Regions from separate parts of the Leuconostoc falkenbergense genome, predicted to be linked through region 4. Evidence: riboswitches for the same ligand, from Rfam matches in the RefSeq annotation. Region 4 holds a riboswitch; each other region holds the start of a gene.
What was found. A riboswitch is a leader RNA that binds a small molecule or an ion and turns the genes downstream of it on or off. The one in region 4 is predicted to bind thiamine pyrophosphate.

Region 1: linked by a shared signal. The riboswitch ahead of thiT (energy-coupled thiamine transporter ThiT) and the one ahead of tenA (thiaminase II) in region 4 are both predicted to bind thiamine pyrophosphate.
Region 2: linked by a shared signal. The riboswitch ahead of ACI3ES_RS04395 (ECF transporter S component) and the one ahead of tenA (thiaminase II) in region 4 are both predicted to bind thiamine pyrophosphate.
Region 3: linked by a shared signal. The riboswitch ahead of ACI3ES_RS02500 (transcriptional regulator) and the one ahead of tenA (thiaminase II) in region 4 are both predicted to bind thiamine pyrophosphate.

Annotation. Positions count from the first base shown of each region.
Region 1 covers NZ_CP174386.1:31,340-35,556, reverse strand. Annotated here, with positions in the region: gene ACI3ES_RS00225 (MIP/aquaporin family protein) at 1-435, shown strand, start outside; gene ACI3ES_RS00220 (RluA family pseudouridine synthase) at 476-1,369, opposite strand; TPP riboswitch at 1,436-1,524, shown strand; gene thiT (energy-coupled thiamine transporter ThiT) at 1,593-2,147, shown strand; gene ACI3ES_RS00210 (MerR family transcriptional regulator) at 2,184-2,654, opposite strand; gene ACI3ES_RS00205 (glycosyltransferase) at 2,741-3,802, opposite strand; gene ACI3ES_RS00200 (LTA synthase family protein) at 3,822-4,217, opposite strand, start outside.
Region 2 covers NZ_CP174386.1:885,635-889,851, reverse strand. Annotated here, with positions in the region: gene ACI3ES_RS04405 (class I SAM-dependent methyltransferase) at 1-398, opposite strand, end outside; gene ACI3ES_RS04400 (DMT family transporter) at 468-1,409, opposite strand; TPP riboswitch at 1,569-1,658, shown strand; gene ACI3ES_RS04395 (ECF transporter S component) at 1,807-2,385, shown strand; gene ACI3ES_RS04390 (thiamine-binding protein) at 2,382-2,675, shown strand; gene ACI3ES_RS04385 (ABC transporter ATP-binding protein) at 2,713-4,086, shown strand; gene ACI3ES_RS04380 (energy-coupling factor transporter transmembrane protein EcfT) at 4,086-4,217, shown strand, end outside.
Region 3 covers NZ_CP174386.1:493,119-497,335, forward strand. Annotated here, with positions in the region: gene ACI3ES_RS02480 (ATP-binding protein) at 1-415, shown strand, start outside; gene ACI3ES_RS02485 (VWA-like domain-containing protein) at 412-1,569, shown strand; gene ACI3ES_RS02490 (hypothetical protein) at 1,566-1,856, shown strand; gene ACI3ES_RS02495 (hypothetical protein) at 1,853-2,359, shown strand; TPP riboswitch at 2,398-2,486, shown strand; gene ACI3ES_RS02500 (transcriptional regulator) at 2,574-3,134, shown strand; gene thiM (hydroxyethylthiazole kinase) at 3,134-3,910, shown strand; gene thiD (bifunctional hydroxymethylpyrimidine kinase/phosphomethylpyrimidine kinase) at 3,907-4,217, shown strand, end outside.
Region 4 covers NZ_CP174386.1:1,172,719-1,176,935, forward strand. Annotated here, with positions in the region: gene ACI3ES_RS05845 (ATP-binding cassette domain-containing protein) at 1-327, opposite strand, end outside; gene ACI3ES_RS05850 (ECF transporter S component) at 345-926, opposite strand; TPP riboswitch at 1,048-1,136, opposite strand; TPP riboswitch at 1,256-1,357, shown strand; gene tenA (thiaminase II) at 1,433-2,146, shown strand; gene ACI3ES_RS05860 (ACT domain-containing protein) at 2,324-2,695, opposite strand; gene ACI3ES_RS05865 (hypothetical protein) at 3,130-3,414, opposite strand; gene ACI3ES_RS05870 (DUF2089 family protein) at 3,407-3,685, opposite strand; gene ACI3ES_RS05875 (ATP-binding cassette domain-containing protein) at 4,025-4,217, opposite strand, start outside.

The DNA of each region.
Region 1 (4,217 bases), 1.0 Mb from region 4:
TATCTTGGCGTTACAGCTTATCTAAAGTCAACATCCGTTACAACCGCTTTGTCAGGTCAATCAATGACAGTCAAACAATTCGTTACTTTGGCTGGTCTTGGTCAAACTAACTTTGCTGACGGGCAAGGCTGGTACGCTTTTGCCTTTGAATTGATTTTGACTTTCTTGTTTGTTTTGGTCATTTCAATTGTCACTAAATTGGCTAATGTCCCTGCCCCATTGATTATCGGTTTGTGGTTAGCAGTCCTAATCATTGTTGCGTTACCTATTACCGGTGGCGCTTTCAACCCTGCTCGTGCCTTAGGTCCTGCAATCTTTGTTCAAGGTAAAGCACTTGGTCACGTTTGGGTTTACCTAGTGGCTGATCTACTAGGTGGTGCTTTGGCAGCATTTGCCGCTAACTTCTTCAACAAGGGCGTTACAAAAGAAGCCTAATCTTAATAAAAAAGAAGCTCGTCGCGAGCTTCTTTTTTTATTAACGCAATTGTCGTGGAAAATCATCAGGCAATGGACCTGTAATCGTTTTAATGCCACCATCAAAGGGCAAAGGGAGTTCAATGGTAGCTGAATGCAGCATCAATCTTGGCATATGACACCCACCATATAGGTCATCCCCAACTATTGGATGGCCTATACTAGCTAAATGAACCCTAATTTGGTGCATTCGGCCAGTATCTAAACGAATTCGTAATAAAGAATTTTGATAAACCGTATGTATATTAGTCCAATGTGTCACAGCAAATTGTGCGTTGGTTCCATTGACAGCACGTTTCCTGTCGTCTTGTGCATCAATGCCAATTGGTGTTTCAATTATTCCCTGTTTTGTCGGCATCACGCCACTCACCCATGCCAAATAAGTCCGTGTAATTGCCTTAGCAGATAGTAATTGGTCAAGTATTGGGACTACCAAAGGCGTTTTTGCAATAATAACGGCCCCCGATGTGGCCCGATCAATTCGATGTACCATATAAGGGGCCACTTCCAAATGGCGCCTTTGAAAATCACCGGCAACGTAATTCAGCAAAGTATCATCTTCTGTTGGTGAATGCGGATGCATTTTCATACCCGCTGGTTTATCGACAACCACAAGATAATCGTTTTCAAATAAAGTTACTACTTTCTGACTATGATTCGGTCCATAATTAGAGTTACTCGTCCTAAAATCATCCTGATCAAAGGTCATCACTAATACATCATTTGTTGCCAAAAAATAACTAGTCGGGACCACTTTACCATTCACGGTAAAATGTCGCTTAATCCTGAGAGCCCCACGAATACGCTTTGGAATAAGCCATTTTATCCACAATGCTTTAACTGATTGACCGGCATTGTGCGGTGCTATTTTAAATTGATATTGCCATGTTGTCATATGATAAATGCCCACACCTTTAGGGTTAGCTCCCTTAATTTGACTTTATTGTCATTTTCGTTATACTTAGATTATCTGGGGTGCCCTATGGCTGAGATATACCCACCGAACCTGCTCATGATAATGCATGCGAAGGGAGATATAACATTGTTTAGCTCATTAATGGCGCAACCTGTGAACTCTCTTGACGGTTGCGCTTTTATTTTTTGGAGATATGAAATCTATGCAAAATTCTCGTTCCCGCGTCATCGCTGAAGTGGCTATATTTGCCGCCTTGGCTGTTGTTTTCGATTGGCTGACCCTTTTTAAAATGCCACAAGGTGGCGCCGTGACCTTGTCATTGGTCCCAATATTATTTGTTGCCTACCGACATGGTGTAAAAGCCGGTATGGTGACTGGATTAATTGTTGGTGTGGTGACTTTTATTTTAAATCCATATTATTTAAATCCACTACAAGTATTTTTCGACTACTTCTTTGCCTATACGTTGGTTGGTCTCGGCGGATTGTTCACGAGCCAATTAAAATATGCACTCCGTCGAAATACAACAAAACAAGCAATGGTACTAGTATCACTTGGCGCCGTACTTGGTGGTTTTGGTCGCTTTTTTGGTTCCTTTTTGGCTGGTGGTTTCTTTTACGGCGCTTTTGCTCCTAAAGGGCAAAATCCTTGGCTCTATTCACTGATTTACAACGCAGCTTACGTTGTCCCACAAATCCTTTTGACTGTCATTGTACTGATTGTTTTACTTCGCGTTCAACCAAAAATGTTCAAATAAAAAGCCAATTATTATAACAATTCTAAATGGAACCTGTTATAGTAACTGGCTTTTTTTCGTAATTGGAAACTCACGTTTATCAACAACCCGATACTTTACTTTTCCAGACTCAAGATAAACATACAGCAATTGCGTTTCAGCGTCATCAAAATAGCCCAAGTTGACCACAACACGTCCTTCATATTCTTCAATACCTTGGAAGGCTTTCTTCATAATATGATGGATAATCATAGCACTTTCAAGCTGTTCATTAGCCTTATCAACGGCTTCATGTAAACTATCACCATCATCTAAGTTTTGTTTGATAATCGCAACTTTAACAAACGCACGAAACCCATATAATCGAGATTCTTGTTCATCTTCTCGATCTATCGCTTGAACATATCCTTGCTTTTCCCAATAGCGAAGTTGCCGTGTCGATATATTCGTCATACGTGCTAGTTCACCAATGCGAAATTGTAGATGATCAAGAGACGGTTTTTTAAAATTTTCTTTGTCAAAATTCATATTTGTGCCTCTAAAAATAGTGTTCTTTGTCAACTAAGTTGCTAAAAACACGCCTAATATCTATTTAAATATAGCACATTAATTAATTAAAACAAAGCCTGCCACTGTTCTAAAATTGGGCCTATCTCAAAATCTTCAACTCGTCGTAGTGAGATATCAGCATAATGTTGGCGCTCTTTTTGAGTGTTTAATAGTGGCTGAATAGCTGCTAACAAACCATCGACATCACCATTCTCAACTAAAATGCCGTATTGACCGCCATCTAGCACTTCTGCAGAACCCGTATTTTTCATTGCGACAATCGGTAAACCAAAGCTCATAGCTTCAGCCAAAACCAACGGCAATCCTTCCCAACGAGAAGTCTGTAAGAAAATACTAGCATCACGGTAATGTTGTCGCAAAGCTTCGTCTTTTAGTCCACCACGATAAATAATTTTATCTTGAGCCGCATATTTTTCAATCAATTCTTGAAACGTTACCATATCTTCTGGTAGCCCACTACCAGCAATTGCCAAACGCCAATCATTAGGTAGTTTAGATGCTAGTTGCACAGCGAAATCAATGCCTTTATGCTGAATCGCAATCCGAGCTGTAAAGGCAATGATATGTTGTGTCAAATCAGCGCGTCCATTTGGTGTTATGGTCAACGGATTCCATATTTTGACAGCGTATTGATTATAGGGCTTAAAGCCCGCCAAATCATAGTCTGTCAGTACAACGACAGTATCAAGTGCCCGCAAACCTGCCTCAAATTCAGTCTGCATATCAGCATAGTACTGACTTTTGTAAGTCGTCACATTATTATGCATCCAACCAATTAACTGTGTGTCAGGTAATTGTGGCTTCATCACAGCAGCAAAACTAGACAACAAACCACCTGCTAAAATTACCACATCGAATTCCCGTGCAATGTTAATAAAATCTTGAATTTGTTCAGCATATTTGACATAAGGCTTTGCATCGTTGGCTAGTGTTAAGGGCCTCTTTGCAACCAATAAATCCGCTGATAGTGTATAAAAAGGTGGTAAATCAGAAAAACTATAATATACTACGTTGTGCTGTTGCGCCAACGCATTACCAACAACAGTCGTGGCACGCTTCATGCCCCCAAGACCAATGTTTTCAAGGGCAATAAGAATCTTAGTCATATTTTTGCTCCCAGTTTCATTAATTTCCACTCCAATCATCTGCATTTCGTGGCAACAATCTTGTTGTATCTGTCGCTTTATCACGTGACTCTGGTGCATCAGTGATGTAATCACTCAGAGTCGAGCGGTTACCATTTTTAGACAACAAACTTGTGGATTTTGTCCCTAATTTTTGGTTAATCTTTTTCAACCGTTTGACTGTACTGTCTTTACTGTAATCATATTTCGACGGGTCAACAGCCTTAAAATCTTTTGGTGTGTAGAAACGCAATAAATTCTTTTGATTCAAATTATCTGACATATTCAATTTTTTATTCACATAACTTTGAATCTTATTAAGTTTTGTCTGCAATTTTTTGTCAGGATATTCAATTAATTGATTCGTTTTTGTATTCCAAATTCGCCCAGACAAACT
Region 2 (4,217 bases), 290 kb from region 4:
CATGATCTGACAACATTCTCATCAGTATTTGGTTGTAAAATCAAAGTATTGTACTGATGATTTTTTGACTGACCAGCTGACAAAATGTCTTGAATCAAAATCCCACCCATGCCAGCAATTACAACCGTGTCAACCTTATCAGCTATGTCAATGGCAGCTAAACCATTCGCTAATCGCGCCTCAAGTTTGCCATTCAGATGTCGTTTGTTAATTTCATGTTGAACATTTTCAAACGGCCCTTGAGCGACTTCACCAGCTATGGCATGCTGGACATGATTGTTCAAGATTAAATGTGCGGGTAAATAGGCATGATCTGAACCTATATCAGCAATTATTGCGCCTTGTGGCACATGTTTAGCCACCGCTTCAAGGCGTGGCGAAAGATGAATACTATCCATAATGTTCCCTAAAAAAATTTTTTTACTCCTATCAGTATAGCAAAAAAGCCAGCTACGCGCTGACTTTCCTTATCCAAATTTTATCAATAACACACCAATTGCCATCGCCATAATACCAAATATTTGAGCCCTTGTGACTTGTCTTTGCGGTGAACGCCACCAACCAAATTGTGTAACAGCCATTGATCCAACGATTGAACCAAATAAGCCCAAAGTAACTGTTACCCCCGTACCAAGTTGTGGGACTAAATAGGCGGCTGCAAAAACAAATGCAGCACCTAATACACCGCCAATGAACAACCAAAACGGCTGCCCATTCGCATGAAATTCTTTTGGCAAAAAGGACTTATCACGAATAATCACAACCAGAAGAATCAAGATTGTGCCTGTCAAAAAAGAAAACACCGAGGCTCCGACTGAGGAATGCATTAATTGGCCAAAGTGGCCATTAATGGCTTGTTGAATAGCTGAAATAGCACCTGCCACTATCCCCCACAAACGCCATAAATTCAACGTAACGGCATTTTCATGATCTTTGTCGCTTTTTTCTTCAATTTTAGCAACCCCACGGCTGGCCAACACAACAGCAATGTAAATACCTAAGAATAAAATCAAAATTCCCATAGACTTAAGCCATGTCAAAGGATGCTGCTGTGCCCCAAAAAGCCCAAAGATATCAATCACTTCTCCCATCAAAACTTGACCTAAAATGGGCAAAATAATCGTTTGAATTGCCCCTAATTTGGGAAACATTAAAATGTTAGATGTTAAAAAGAAGACACCCAAAATTCCGCCCAACCAAATCCACCACGGGTTATGCGATAAAACAGTGCCAATAGGAACAATGTGTTGATTGGTCCCCAAAAAGACGGCGATCAGAAATATTGTCCCGACTGAAAATGAAATTAAACTCGACCTAAATGGTGAACGTACCGCTGCACCTAATTTTGCATTAATAGCACTTTGATTAGCTAATAAAAATCCAGCAGCCAATCCAATAAAATAAAGCATCTCAATACTACTCCTAAATATAACTTTTTTAATTTTAACTCATGCGTAATAAGTATACCCATAGGTGCCGTTTTTGCAAGCCAAACGACTTTCATCTATTGCAGGTAAAAATGGATTGTGGTACACTCTGTTTGTGAGATAATCACAAACAATTGAAAACACCAAAGTCTGGGGTGCCGAATGGCTGAGATAATACCCATATAACCTGATCTAGATCGTACTAGCGTAGGGAGATTTACTTGAATATTAATTCTATACAGACACAAGCTACTAATCGTCAGTCTGTTTTAGCATTTGTAATTGATATTATGTCAAAGCCAATCTTCCTATGGAGATTGGCTTTTTGTATGTCTAACCTCATTGCGGTGTTTTCACAACAAATTCGGAGGTGTGCAACATGCATACAAAATGGTCACTACGTGACGTTATCTTTATCGCGCTCATCGCGGTGTTTTTCGGTTTTATTTTCTGGGCTTGGGCATTTGCTTATAACGTCATTGCAGCAATATTAACGCCTATGGGTTTAAGTCCATATGCTAATGATGCAACAATTGGTCCATGGTTAATGGCTGGTCCAATGGCGGGCTACATCATTCGTCGTGCCGGTGCTTCGATTATTGGCGAAACGCTTGCCGGCACAATTGAAATGGTTTTTGGTTCACAATGGGGCGTCATGAACATCGTTGCTGGCGCTATTCAAGGACTGGGAACCGAAATTGGATTTGCTATTTTTGGTTACCGTCGCTGGGATAAAACTAGCTTAACTGCTTCAGTCATTACCGTCACAATTGTAACCTTTGGTTGGGACCTACTTCGTAATGGCTATGCACAATATTCGTTTGGTCTACTAGTTGGTTTGTTTATCACTCGCCTGATTTCATCAGCCATTTTTGCTGGTGTCATTGTTTACTTCACGCAAAAGCTAATTGCTAAATCAGGTATCTTAACAACGCATCAATCAGAGGTGATCTCATGATTTCAAGTATTGCTGTTCAAGTTTTGCCAATGACTGCAAATGAAAACGATGTTATTAAAATCGTTGATCACGTCATCGCTTACATTGATGCTAGTGGTGTTAATTACCAAGTTGGTGCGTTTGAATCAACATTAGAAGGTGATTATGATCAACTGATGTCACTTTTAGCACAATTGCCAAAAGTGGCTGCTGAAATCACAGACATACCTGTAATGGTTTATAGCAAAATCAACATGGCAACCACAAGTGATGTGCTTACAATAGCAAAAAAAACAGATAAATATAAATAAAGCGGTGTTTTCCGCGTACATAGGATATTCTAAACCGATGATTGTTACTCTAGAACATATTAATTTAAGCTACGACAAAACAAAAATATTTAACGACTTGACACTATCCATTCCAGAAAATAGTTTCAATCTTTTAATTGGACCATCAGGTATTGGTAAATCAACATTGTTAAAAATCATTGCCGGTTTATTCCCTCAACTTAAAGGCACTGTTTTGGTTGACAATACCGCCATTAGCCAGTTACCAGCTAATCAGAGAGCACAGCATGTTGGTTTTTTATTTCAAGATCCCGACACACAGTTTGCGATGCCTACCCCTTTTGAGGAATTGACGTTTACACTAGAAAACTTACAAATTCCGGCTGATGAAATAGCTAAACGTGCGACGGCGGCACTTGAATTTGTCGGCATCAAACAACTAGCCGACCAACAGATTGCCACGCTTTCAGGTGGTGAAAAGCAAAAAGTTGCTTTAGCAATAATTGTCGCAATGAAAAGTAAATTGTTGCTATTAGATGAACCTTTCGCCAATGTCGATATAATAGCACGGCAGGAAATTTTAAAAAAAATAAAAACATTGCAGGCTGATGGCGTTACCATTCTTGTGGCAGATCATGATTTTTCAGGTTATCAAGACATTGTAAACAATGTATGGGAAATTCAACATCAAACAATCTCAACACTTGAACATGATCAATTTATGCAACGCATTTCCAAACCACAACATCATATTTTTAAAACAACCAATGAGGGTATTTTTGAACTGACTCATTTTAAATTATCGGCCGAAAAAAGGACATTAATCACTGTTCCCCAACTCTTGATTGGTGCACCTGGCATTACCCTTCTAACTGGCGCAAATGGTAGTGGCAAATCAACTTTATTTAATGCGTTAACTAAATTGAAATCTTTTGATGGGCAGATAACTTATCAATCAAAAAATATTCAAAAATTAAAAGTTGCACAATATGTTCAAAAAGTGGCGCTATTATTTCAAAGTCCCGAGCGCCAGTTTCTTAGAATGACCGTCGATGAAGAATTAGCGTTGAGCTACCAACATAGCCAACATCAATCATTTTGGTCTTCCAAAGTAATTGATCATTATCTCACGCGCCTCAATCTTAATCATTTACGTCAACACATTGTCTATCAACTTTCTGGTGGCCAAAAGAAAAAGCTGCAACTGTTACTGATGTTAATTGTTGGCACGCCCGTTTTGTTGCTTGACGAACCAATTGCTGGACTTGATGTTGCCTCAGTACGTGTAGTCTCTGAAATATTACAAGAAATTTCGGCTCAAGGTAAGCAGCGTTTCATCATTATTAGTCACCAACTGGATGCCTTACTACCAGTCATTAACTACCATCTACACCTTGATCACCAAACATTATACTATCAGGAGCAACTTTAATGAATTCCGGTGTTAAATTCGTCTTTATTTTAATCGTCAGTATTGAATTAACCTTTATATTAAACGCCCGTATTAATTTTATAGTAGCGATCGTTGCTGCAATTTATTTAATGCTATCAAGATTAACATGG
Region 3 (4,217 bases), 680 kb from region 4:
TAATCGTCAGCAAGAAGATTTGTTATTTGATATTGTGGCGGGTGATTTAGGTCAAGTAGTGGCAACACAATTTGTTCGATTTGTACGCGAACAAACGCCTAGCTTAACTGCCGAAGAAGTCTTTGACTCAAAACCAGACGGACCTAAAGTACCTTTAACCATTCGTTCCAAATTTGAAAGCTATTCAGAAATTCAAAAAATGACAGTGATGAAAACATTGTTATTGACGGCAGATATGACACACGATAATAACGCTGCACGTTTTAGTGAATTACTACAATTGCTGGCACCAGATGGTCAATATGCACTGGTTAAGCAAATGACAAATGCTCCAATTTTAGATGATTTGTACAATTCAGAAGAACACTATGCAAACGTGTTGTATCAACAAATTATGGACATTGCGACCAGATGATAACAAAGGATGAAACGGATAATTTAATATTAGGTGGTATTAAAACCTTACTCGATGTTTCACCACTATATGGCAACATTGTCATGAATTTAACCCGCGAAATGAACCTGTTAGCACCGCATCCTTTGGCATTAAAATGGCAAAATCATCGTTGGTACTTAGTAATCAATCCAGCACGTTTAACGGAAAATTTCAGCACGTATAATCAGATTGCTGCTGCATTGGCACATGAATCACTGCATGTTATTTGGGAACACCCAGTTCGCTATGCTGCAACGCACCAAGCAAAATCAGTTGTTGATCTAGGGACTGATGTGGCGATTAATCAATATTTACCTAAGGAATTAGGTGAGTTACCAACGGCTGTGACTTTGCAAATGTTGTTTGATGTGTACGGCGAATGGTTTGCGCCTTATCAAGATTCGCAAACTTATATTGATTTAATCAGTCGTTTTGAAGATGATGTGCCTGCTCATGGTGACGTCGACGGCCACGGTGATTGGGCGAGTGTTGGCGATGAGTCTGATGAGGCTAAATCGGCACTTGAACAAGTCATTCGGCAAGCCAATGAAGATGCACAAAAATCTGGGCGAGGTCACTTGGCTAGTGCTGTCATACAACAGATTTCCGCGGTGGTGGTGCCTAAAAAAAATTGGCGTCAAATCTTCAAAACAGGGGTAAGCCAAGTACCTAATCAAAAGCAACCATCACGCGCACGATTTAATCGGCGCCAAGCCTATCGAATGGACTTATTTGGTGAAATTAGTACGTACGAAAATGAAATTTTGGTATTTGTCGACAATTCAGCTTCTATTAGTGATAGACTAGTGGGTAAATTCCTAGCCAATGTGATGCAAATAACACAACAATTTGATGCTAAAGTCCGCGTGTTTTCATTTGATACAGCAGTTGAAGTGATTAAAAATATCAATCATTGGCAGCGCCGTGCTGGCGGAGGAACGGCATTTCAAAGTATTTTTGACTATCTAGATAAACAAAAAACACCTCGTGAGACGACAACAGTGATTATCCTAACTGATGGTGACGGTGAAACATCACCGATTATGTCACAGTATCGTCGTGTTTATTGGATACTGCCAGAAGAGCAACAACTCAGTTTGCCTAATCAAATTGGAAAGGTGTTGACCCTATGAAATTAAATCCAACAGATCTGAGTAGTTTTATTGCCAAAGACAATCGGTTCAAAAGAGCTGAAGCATTATTAACTGATCAATGGGAATCACTGTTACTGAGCGAGCCATGGGGCATGACGATGATGACGCGTTCAGATATTGTCTATGCAAAAGCATTAGTTGCATCAGATGCTATGACACCCACAGTTGATCTGACAACGTTTAAAGGCGTCCAACAGTTTATTCAGCGTAATGCAGTTCGGCTTTCACCAGATGTCGTCACAATGTTAAAGGAGCCATTCTTATGAAAATTAATCTTGTACTTGCACCAGAACAGTCAGTTTCAGAATTATTAGCACTTCAAACAGCGAATCCAGACAACGTGTTTTACCTCGGCAAGGTATCACAATTGGCGGGTTCGAATGTTTTGATTTTGGATGCGCCAGAAATTGTCCAACAATTTCAACGGCCATTAGGCTTTGATAGTCGTTATATTAATGGTCAATTAACTGGCCGTGTGATTCATCAAATTGCCTTTCAGGCTAAAGATGATAATGATAAACTAATTGGTAAGTTAGTAAATGTTGCCGGTGTTGTGGCTCAAAATGATAATGGTAAAGCAGATTATATGTTGTGGACTTTTTGGCAAAATCACAGTCAATTAGCTGATTTTTTGAAAAGTACACAGTATCAGCAAATGATTAATTTGATGAAAAATCCCTACACAACGACTTACCAACGTGTTACAAGTGATTCGCAATTGTCACTGAAACATCAAATGAGAGATGTTGATCCTGAATGGTGGGGTTGATTATCTGGTGACATTCGTTTACACTTATCTTGAAATGAATAAAATATCTGGGGTGCCGATTGGCTGAGAAATACCCATTGAACCTGATGACGTTAGTACGTACGCAGGGAGATATGTTGCATAAGCTAGTGTTTTTTAAATGTTGATTACTGGCCGTGAACGCATCTTCTTGGAGTGGGTTCGCGGCCTTTTTGTGTCCTATTATGGAGAAAACATGACCTCATTACAAACAATTAGAGAACAGTTTATGCCTCAAATAATGGCTGAGCCTTTCGTGAAAGCAATTGGTAATAACTCATTAACCAAGCATCAAGCCGATTATTATACGGCTCAAGATGCCAGTTATATCGAAGCTTTTATGCCTATCGTTGATCAAATTGATGAATCATTACATTTAACCAGACCGACAAGCGATGATGAGGGACAAGCACATCTTAGTCTAGTGGATGCTGTTGCCTCAAAGCCTTTAGATTTGGTTGGGCAATCCTATGTTAATCATATGCGTGCAGCAGCTCAAAAAGGTGCTATGTCAGCAATCATGGCAACCTTACCTTGTGTGGAATCCTATTACTTTATAGCTAAAGCACTGGCACATCAAACAAACAATGGTTGGCAGCAATATTATGCCAGTAAACAATACCATGATTTGGTAACCTATTACTGGCAGATTGTTGACCATTCAGACAGTCGACTAGATGTCGCTATTTTTGAAAAATCGTATCAATTTGAACTAAAATTTTGGCGGAATGCCTATGAAAAAGGGAGTCAATACTAATGACAATTAAAAATGTACGGACACAATCACCGCTTGTTCTGACCTATGCTAACTTTGTTACCCCACAATTCGTAGCCAATGTAGTGAATGTTATTGGTGGTTCGCCGCTTATGAGTCGCGAAGTTAGTGAATTTAATGATTTATGTCAAATTGCACATGCCGTTGTCATTAATATTGGTACGCTTAAGGCCAATGAATTATCAGATATTGTAACGCTCTCAAAGGTCGCTACTAACTTAGATAAACCTGTTATCTTGGATCCAGTTGCTGTTGCAGTACCTTTTCGTAGTAAGGCCGTGCAGACTTTGATGCGAGAAGGGCATGTTGATATTATTCGAGGTAACGCAGCGGAAATCGCGTGGTTTGCCGATATTGATTTTGACAGCCAAGGCATTGACGCCACTGGTAGTGGTGATGTAATTGCCATCGCACAATTAGCAGCAGAAAAGACTGGTGCCATAATTGCATTAAGTGGTGCCAAAGATGTTATTAGCGATGGGCATCAAACTGCCGTCATTGAGACAGACGTGCCATTATTATCAACTAATGTGGGAACTGGTGATGCATTATCGTCCATGATTGGTGCTTTTGTGGCTGAATCACTCACTATGGAAAATGTCATGTACACGATGGCAACGTTTAAGTTAGCTGGCCTCAAAGCCAGCCATCAAATCACGACACCAGGTTTTTATAGTATGCAATTGCTAGATGAACTTGCTGCAATTACAAGTGAGGAAGTAGCGACATTTATGACTGAAAGTGTGCAATACTTATGAGCAATGAAACACCACAAGTATTAACAATCGCTGGTGCTGATAGTAGTGGCGGTGCTGGTATTAGCGCTGATTTAAAGACATTTGCTGCACAGGGTGTTTATGGTGCTAATGTGTTTGTCGCTTTAACAGCGCAAAATACATTGGGTGTTCAAGATGTTTTGATGACACCACCTGATATGATTTGGTCACAAATGCAATCAATCGCTGATGATTTAGCTATCAAAGCAACCAAAACTGGTATGCTCGGAAACGCAGAGACAGTAGCGCTTGTTGCCAAAGGCTTGCAAAATTTTGATTTTGGTAAATA
Region 4 (4,217 bases):
ATTTTCAAGTGAAAAAATTAATTCATCTTCCACACGATCCATTGCGAACTGTTGATCGGGATGTTGAAATAACATAGCTACTTTTCTCGATCGAAAATTGGCTTTAATTGTTGCGATATTATGTTTATTTAATAAAACTGTTTGTGACAATTCACCACCATACTTGGGATACAAACCCGCCAGAGCAGTCATCAATGTAGACTTCCCACAACCTGATTCACCAACTAATAAAATAAATTGTCCCGGTTGGATGGATAGCGTAATATCTTTTAAAATTAATTGGTCATCAATCTTAATATCTAAATGGCTAGTTTTTAAAATCGTCATTGTTGGTCATCCTAACGTCACTTTTTTAATAACTTAGACTTTTCTAATAGATTAACAATCCAATAAACTAGTAGGCCAGCAAAAAAAGCAATTGAAATCCACCGTACAATGAACAATCCGATTAACATACTAATTCCAAACTGAAGATAGCCATCATGGAACAATGACCATATAAAAGTCACAATAGTTCCTGTAAGGGTCGACAAAATTAAACCTGTTTTCCAATTTTTATAGCCTGTTAATGTGAAACCTAACTCTGATCCGATTCCTTGAATAAAACCAGAAATTAAAGTCGCTACACCCCAGTAACCTCCCAAAAGTGCTTCTCCTGTCGCACCTAGTAATTCACCAATTAATCCAGCCCCCATCCTTCTCAATAGATAGCTGGAAAGTGGCGCTGCCATCATCCAAGGACCAATTGTAATCGCAATTGTGTATTGATGTAATCCGAGTGGGACCAAAACAGCATCTAAAGCTGTGTATATTGGATCCATAATGAAATAAATGACACCAAAAGCAATACCTATTAATGCCATTAATATCACTTCTCGCAACGACCACCTAACCTTTGATTCAGATGAGATTTCTAACTGTTCCATAAACATATTCTCCTTTTGATTGAGGTCGTAAGTTTTGATAATATACCGTTTTAGTAATAAGTGATCATAGAAAAAACCACCAACCACAAAAGAGACTAGTGATTGATGGCATCAAAAAATGTCTTAATCTAACTTATCTTCCTTCGCAGGTATTAACCTGACAGGTTCAATGGGTATAATCTCAACCTTACGGTACCCCAGATAAAATATTAAACTACGTGAAAAAGTATAACTCATTGTTTTCAAAAATGCAATGCACTGACTCCTATTTTTTTAATGTTTGTAATTATTTTGTAGTAGTGTTATTCTTAATTCATAAAATATTATATGTTGTCCACTAGGGGTGCCTTCTTGGCTGAGATGATGTTTACATCAGTCCCTTCGAACCTGATCTAGTCAACACTAGCGTAGGAAAGTGGCATTCTTTTATTTAATAAAGATGCTCTTTTTGCGCTCTTAACAAAGCGCTTTTTTTGTTGACTAAAAACCAATTATTAGGAGATATTATGTTGTTTTCAGAAGAATTACGTGCTCATGCACAACCAATTATGACTGCTATTCATGAACACCCATTTGTCCGTGGTATTGCGACAGGATACGTACCACGAGAAGCTTTAATTTTTTATGTTGAACAAGATTTTCAATATTTGAGTGAATTTATTAAAATTTATGCCACTGCAATTACAAAACTAACTGACCGTACTGAAATAAAATTTTTTGCGAATGCAATTGATTTTATTTTGAATAGCGAAATTCATCCACACCACGTCTTTTGCGATGTGGCCGGCGTTCAATATGAAATGTTACAACATGCAACACCAGCACCAAAAGCATATCTATATGAATTACATATGTATCGTGCAGCTGATACAGGTTTACTGCTGAATATTCTCGCTGCTTTTCAAGCTTGTCCTTGGACGTACCATGAAATTGCCAACAAGCAAGTTCAAGAAAAGGCTAATAATCAAGCTAATCCTTTTAAAGGATGGATTGATTTCTATGCTAAAACGGATGATGATTCTCAGACCACAGTCTCTGATCAAATTTTCGATTGGATTGATCGTCTGGCATCAGATGCAACATCATTACAACGTGAAGAAGCTATGCAATTTTTCTTAAAAAGTTGTGAACTCGAATGGCAGTTTTGGGAGCAAGCTTTTTACCAACAAGATTGGAAATTTAAGAAAACCATTAGCTCTGCAACATTGAAACATATTTAGTATAAAAAATTGAACTTAGTGATTCAGGCTAATGAAGTAAAATATGACTATTTTGTAACAAGTGTCAAACATTTTCACCAATTAGGCCTTTTTCAAATATTCATTTTTTAAGCACAAACAAAAAGACACATTGCCGTGCCCATTTAGTTTAACAATTATAATTGATTTTTTTCAATCTTACTCATGACGAATAACAAAATCATTGTTATTCAGCTCTCGTACCGCTTTATGCACTTTATCTGTCTTAACCAAAATATAGTCTGTATTAAATGTTGATAGTGCAAAAATGCTTATATTTTCTTTTGCCAAAACCCCTGATATTTTTGCCAAAATACCGATTAAACTAAAGTCCAGTACGCCTTCAATTTTAAACATTTGCCAGCCATCTTCTCTGTTCACTGTTTCTGCAGGCACTTGTGAAGTAGGCGCTACTACAGATATTTCATCAGCTGTAATACTGATATTCAAAGGATTTATAGATAAATTAACCTCCTGTAAATTATCCACCTGAAATACCGTTAATGGTTCCTTTAGTAATAATAATTCCATTTGTTTATTCTCCTAGATTATTTTTAAAATAAAAAGGCAGTGGGAGCTCTTCAATGACCTAATGAGCTCTCACATGCCTGCCACCCGGTGGTGGTAATATATTTATTTTACATAATTATAATATATAAAAAGAATACACACAATTTTTTAATCTTCAGGGCAATTCAATTTAGTGTTTATTTGATGAGCTAGATTCACTTGATGCGCTACTGCTTGTTTTTGTTGGGTTGATCACAATAGTTGTTGTACTCCGATTACGCAACGCATGAATATAAAAGCTCATAATTATGATGATTATGAATAAAGCTGCAATGACTAGATACAATATATTCTTTTTCTCAAGTTTTTTTGGTTTTTCAGACATATTTTTTCTCTCATATCGTGTTGTTAATATATCCATTCTATCATAGCCATTTTTGATAATTATTTTGAAATCAACTCAAATCTTTGGCTTTCATTTTATCCAACTCTTTTTGAGTTTTCTTTTTTCTACTTTCGATACTTTCTATCCAAATACCATTAATAACTGCTTCGCCGACGATTAAAACGGTAAACAACCCTAAAATGTTCTGACCATTTTTGTAAATCATTAACCAAATCATAAAAATCAAATAAGCTATACCCGGTAAAGCACCAAACCATTTTGGAAGGAAACGATCAAGTAAATACAAACCGCCAGCTATTAAACATCCATAAAAAACACCCATAAATTCACTCATCTTTTTCCTCCTGATAATCTGCAAGAATCTTTTTTGCTAAATTTAATGGCAATTCATCATTAATTACCATTTCCATTATTTTAGTTTCAAACGAACTTTTGCCCTGTTGTTCAATTAAATCAATATGTTGAATAATTTTATTCAATCGGACACGTACCGTTGGATAACTAACCTGATAAATTTTGGCTAATTCTTTTAAGGAACCTGAAGCCTTGACTAATTGTTTAACGAACTCTTGATCTTCACGTTCTAGTTTTAAAAACCAATCCATAAACAACGCCTCTCTTTAATATTATTTATTTTATATTAACATTGTTAAACATTTAATGCAATTAATTTTAAATATATTTTTGTTACCTGCTAGGACTGCCCCAACACTGCCTATTTTTCAATTGACGATAACATGATAAAAAGCATGTTTTCACACATGCTTTTTAAAGACTATAAACTTTGATACCGCTTATGATTACTGTTCAAATGCTTATCCTGATACAACTGTTTCTTTTGAAACTAATAAAGCCAATAAAACGAAAACATCCTGCTTATCCATATTTTGATTCAAATTAACTTATTTTTTCAATAAAAAAACATGTTCCCATGTTTCAAAAAATTACAAGGCTATCAAATTCAGATCAAATTGTTTTAACTGGTCAGAATGATGAGAAGTCATAATGACAATTTTGTGATCATTGATGACGAGATCATTAATCATGCTCAGAACAACAGGCGCATTTTTTTCATCTACGCCACTGGTCGGTTCATCAAAAATATAAACTTCTTTGTCCAATAAACACTGACCATAC